2 regions of the Mesorhizobium sp. B283B1A genome follow, and region 2 is predicted to be linked to the other one. Evidence: riboswitches for the same ligand, from Rfam matches in the RefSeq annotation. Region 2 holds a riboswitch; the other holds the start of a gene.

Region 1 (2,449 bases), on a different contig from region 2:
TTCACCGACGAGCGGATCAAAGGGCGTCATCTCGGCTGCATAGAGCGGCGGCACATGCACCGCCTCCTGGCTGACGAGGATGTAGAACTCGTCGGGATCGAGCACCAGTTCGCCGGCGCCGCTCTTGTGGATCGGCTCCCAGAAATCTACGACATCCTGCGCGGCGCGCTTGTCGACGTCGACGAGACCGGTGTGATGCTTGCCTCGATAGCCGACCAGCCCATCACTGTCGCCATTGAGGTCGATCGACAGTGCGATGCCACCGCCGGAAATATTCGGCGGTTCGGTGGCGACCAGCATCTCGGCACGGTGCAGTTCATGCAATTCGGCTTCCGAGAGCAGTGCGTTGCCGGTGCGGAAGCGTATCTGCGACAGGCGCGAACCGGTGCGCGCGACGATCGGGAAGGTGCGCGGGCTGACTTCCAGATAGAGCGGACCGTTGTAGCCGGCGGCGATCTTGTCGAACTCGTGGCCACGGTCGGTCATCACACGGGTGAAGATGTCGAGCCGGCCGGTCGAGCTCTTCGGGTTGGCCGAGGCCGAAATCTCCGCCGGCAGCGCCAGGCTTTCGAGCAGCGGCACGATGTAGACGCAGCCGGTTTCCAGCACAGCGCCTTCGGCAAGATTGATCTCGTGCAGCTTCAGGCGATCGAGCTTTTCCGAAACCGTGTGGTTGGGGCCCGGCAGGAAGGAAGCCCGCACCCGCCAGGCCGTGTCGCCGAGCCTCAGATCGAGGCTGGCCGGCTGGATCTGGTCGGCATCGAGCGCGCGCGCCGACTTCAGCGCGCCGGACTGGAACAGCGCCGATATGTCCTGATCGGGAAGAATGCCTGTCTGCCGCAAGGCTGCGCTCCTGGCCGACGATTTTCTTGTCGCACAAACCTCTTAATGAAGCCGGCAATTGACGCAAGCGTGGGACGGGTCTAAAGGGTCGTTATCCCGTGGTGATTTGGCCGGTCGGCTTGCAGCCACGTTAAACAAGTCGCTAAAGGACCGTTGGCCGCAAGGCCGTATGGACCGGTTGCGACTTTCGCGGCCGGTTTTTTTGTGTCTGGAACAAAGCAATGAGCAACAAGAAGCGCGACTGGAAGCCACAGACAGCCCTCGTCCATGGCGGAACCCTGCGTTCCCAATTCGGCGAGACGTCGGAAGCAATGTACCTTACCCAGGGCTATGTCTACGAGACGGCGCAGGCGGCGGAGGCCCGTTTCAAGGGCGAGGAACCAGGCTTCATCTATTCGCGCTACGCCAATCCCACGGTCGACATGTTCGAAAAGCGCATGTGCGCGCTGGAGGGTGCCGAGGATGCGCGCGCCACGGCGTCGGGCATGGCGGCGGTGACGGCGGCGCTCTTGTGCAGCGTCAAGGCCGGCGACCATATCGTGGCGGCGCGCGCGCTGTTCGGCTCCTGCCGCTGGGTGGTCGAGACGCTGGCGCCGCGATATGGCATCGAAGCGACGCTGGTCGACGGCACCGACATCGCCAACTGGGAAAGAGCGGTCAAGCCCAACACCAAGCTGTTCTTCCTGGAAAGCCCGACCAACCCGACGCTGGAAGTGGTCGACATATCGGCCGTCGCGGCACTTGCCAATTCAATCGGTGCGCGGCTCGTCGTCGACAATGTCTTCGCCACGCCGCTGCAGCAGAAGCCGCTGCAGCTCGGCGCCCACATCGTCGTCTATTCGGCCACCAAGCACATCGACGGCCAGGGGCGTTGCCTGGGCGGCGTCATCCTTTCGGATAAGAAGTGGATCGACGAGAACCTGCACGACTATTTCCGCCACACGGGGCCCAGCCTGTCGCCGTTCAATGCCTGGACGCTGCTGAAGGGACTGGAGACGCTGCCGTTGCGCGTGCGCCAGCAGACGGAAAGCGCCGGCAGGATCGCCGATTTCCTGGCCGAGCAGCCGCAGATCGCCCGCGTCATCTATCCCGGCCGTGCCGACCACCCGCAGGCTGATATCGTCAAGAAGCAGATGTCGGGCGGCTCGACGCTGATCTGCCTCGACGTCAAGGGCGGCAAGCAGGCGGCCTTCGCCTTGCAGAATGCGCTGGACATCGTTCTGATCTCGAACAATCTCGGCGATGCCAAGAGCCTGATCACCCATCCGGCGACGACGACGCATAAGAATTTGAGCGACGAGGCGCGCGCCGAACTCGGCATCGGGCCAGGTACGCTCAGGCTGTCGGTCGGCCTGGAGGATACCGACGACCTACTGGAAGACATCGCGCAGGCGTTGAGGGCGGCCAAATAGGCAAGACAGTCCGGTAGGTCCGTCAAACAGGCGCGATCAGGCGCTTGACGGCGTCTCCTCCAGTTCAGCCGCCTTGGTGCGGATGGTCATCGCATTGCCGCGCCAGTCGACGGCGCCGCCGAGCCAGCCGCGCGTCCACATCGCCGGCAGGATTAGGTCGCGCACCATGATCGCCGCGACCATGCGCGGCGACA
Region 2 (2,449 bases):
GCGCACGCGGTTGATCGCATCGACGATGTGCATCGGCCCGTACATCCAGCCGAGCCGCGCCCCGCCGAGGCCGATCTTGGAGAAGGTGCGCGTCATCACCACGTTCTCGGTGCTGCCGACCAGCTCGATGCCCGCCTCGTAGTCGTTGCGCCGGACATATTCGGCATAGGCCGCGTCGAGCACCAGAAGCACGTTGCGGGGCAGGCCGGCATGCAGCCGGCGCACCTCCTGGAACGGCACATAGGTGCCGGTCGGATTGTTCGGATTGGCGAGGAACACGATCTTCGTGCGCGGCGTAATTGCGGCCAGTATCGCATCGATGTCGGCGCGCTCGTCGGTCTCCTTGACCGCGATCGGCGCGCCACCTGCCGACTGGATGTAGATCTTGTAGACCATGAAGGCGTGTTCGGTGAACACGGCCTCGTCGCCCGGCGCGAGGTAGGTCTGCGCCAGCAGGCCAAGGATCTCGTCGGAGCCGTTGGAGCAGATGATGTTCTGCGGGTTGAGGCCATGCACCTCGGCGATCGCCTCGCGCAGCCGCCTCGCCGTGCCATCGGGGTAGACGTCGAGCTTTCCCGCAACCTCCCGCGCGGCCTCGATCGCCTTCGGCGACGGACCGAGCGGGTTCTCGTTCGACGACAGCTTGTAGACCTTGGCGACCCCGGCCGGCGCCGTGCTCTTGCCGGGCACGTAGGCATCTATGTCCATGATGCCCGCGCGCGGCGTTGGACGTGCCCGATCCGGTGTATGGTTCATTTTTTGCAAAATCCGTCGAAACCGCCTCCACCCGGAGGCCGCTGCGGAAATACAAGCCATGGCCCGCAATGTCGAGAGGTGGCGGCGCGACCAGCGGCCGGCCCAGCACCCGGCCCAGTGACCGGCCCAGTGGACCGGCATTGACGGCGAGCCAGGCGAGTTCTAGAAGGACAGCGACAGTTCCGTGGTGATTTGGCCGGTCGGCTTGCAGCCACGTTAAACAATTCGCTAAAGGGCCGTTTGCGTGACGTAACCGGCTTTGCGAAGGCAATGCCGGTTTTTTGTTGTCCGCTGCCGGCCGGACGAACGCATCGGCGACGCGGAGATCGGCAGCGATTTCCGAGAAAAGCACGGTGCAACAAGAGAGAATTGATGGCCGCTCTGCGCGCAGGAAAGACTAACAACGAGTTCGACACGCCGTCGAGCCCGGTGTTGCGTTTCGGGTCCGACAAGCCGCTCAAGCTCGACGCCGGCACGCTGCTGTCGCCGTTCCAGATCGCTTACCAGACCTATGGCACGCTGAATGATGCTCGCTCCAACGCCATCCTCGTCTGCCATGCGCTGACCGGCGACCAGCATGTCGCCAGCACCAATCCGGTGACCGGCAAGCCTGGATGGTGGGAGGTTCTGATCGGCCCGGGCCGGATCATCGACACGAACCGTTTCTTCGTCATCTGCTCCAACGTCATCGGCGGCTGCCTGGGTTCGACCGGCCCGGCATCGACCAACCCAGCCACCGGCAAGCCCTACGGGCTCGACCTGCCGATCATCACCATCCGCGACATGGTGCGCGCGCAGCAGATGCTGATCGACCATTTCGGCATCGAGAAGCTGTTCTGCGTGCTCGGCGGCTCGATGGGCGGCATGCAGGTGCTGGAATGGGCATCGAGCTATCCCGAGCGCGTCTTCTCGGCGCTGCCGATCGCCACTGGCGCGCGCCATTCCTCGCAGAACATCGCCTTCCACGAGGTCGGCCGGCAAGCCGTCATGGCCGACCCGGACTGGCATGGCGGCAAATATTTCGAGCACGGCAAGCGCCCGGAAAAGGGCCTGGCGGTGGCGCGCATGGCCGCCCACATCACTTATCTGTCGGAAGCCGCCCTGCACCGGAAATTCGGCCGCAACCTGCAGGATCGCGAAGCGCTGACCTTCGGCTTCGACGCCGACTTCCAGATCGAGAGCTATCTGCGCCACCAGGGCATGACCTTCGTCGACCGCTTCGATGCCAATTCCTACCTCTACATGACGCGGTCGATGGACTATTTCGACCTCGCCGCCGACCATGGCGGCCGGTTGGCGGACGCCTTTGCCGGCACCAAGACCCGGTTCTGCCTGGTGTCCTTCACCAGCGACTGGCTGTTTCCGACCGAGGAGAGCCGCTCGATCGTGCATGCGCTCAACGCCGCCGGCGCTTCGGTATCCTTCGTCGAGATCGAGACCGATCGCGGCCACGACGCCTTCCTGCTCGACGAACCGGAACTGTTCGCCGCCATCAACGGCTTCATCGGCTCGGCGGCAAGGGCGAGAGGGCTCAGCGCATGACCCCGAACAGTTGCAGGCTTTTCGGATCAGGATCATGCGCCAGGCGTCAGCGCATGACCCCGAAAAGTTGCAGACTTTTCGGATCGGGATCATGCGCCAGGCAAGGGGCGACATCATGAGCGTCAACGGCAACCAGCGCGTCGACCTCGAG

What was found. Region 2 has a riboswitch for S-adenosylmethionine ahead of metX (homoserine O-acetyltransferase MetX). Riboswitches for the same ligand answer to the same signal wherever they lie in the genome.
Region 1: it holds a riboswitch for S-adenosylmethionine, as region 2 does, so the genes downstream of both, LB577_RS03435 (O-succinylhomoserine sulfhydrylase) here and metX (homoserine O-acetyltransferase MetX) in region 2, are expected to answer to the same signal.

The regions. Positions count from the first base shown of each region.
Region 1 is NZ_JAIUIQ010000003.1:175,375-177,823, forward strand. It holds gene LB577_RS03430 (2'-deoxycytidine 5'-triphosphate deaminase) at 1-843, opposite strand, end outside; SAM riboswitch at 932-1,009, shown strand; gene LB577_RS03435 (O-succinylhomoserine sulfhydrylase) at 1,065-2,255, shown strand; gene LB577_RS03440 (ceramide glucosyltransferase) at 2,292-2,449, opposite strand, start outside.
Region 2 is NZ_JAIUIQ010000009.1:77,817-80,265, reverse strand. It holds gene hisC (histidinol-phosphate transaminase) at 1-756, opposite strand, end outside; SAM riboswitch at 931-1,008, shown strand; gene metX (homoserine O-acetyltransferase MetX) at 1,129-2,298, shown strand; gene metW (methionine biosynthesis protein MetW) at 2,414-2,449, shown strand, end outside.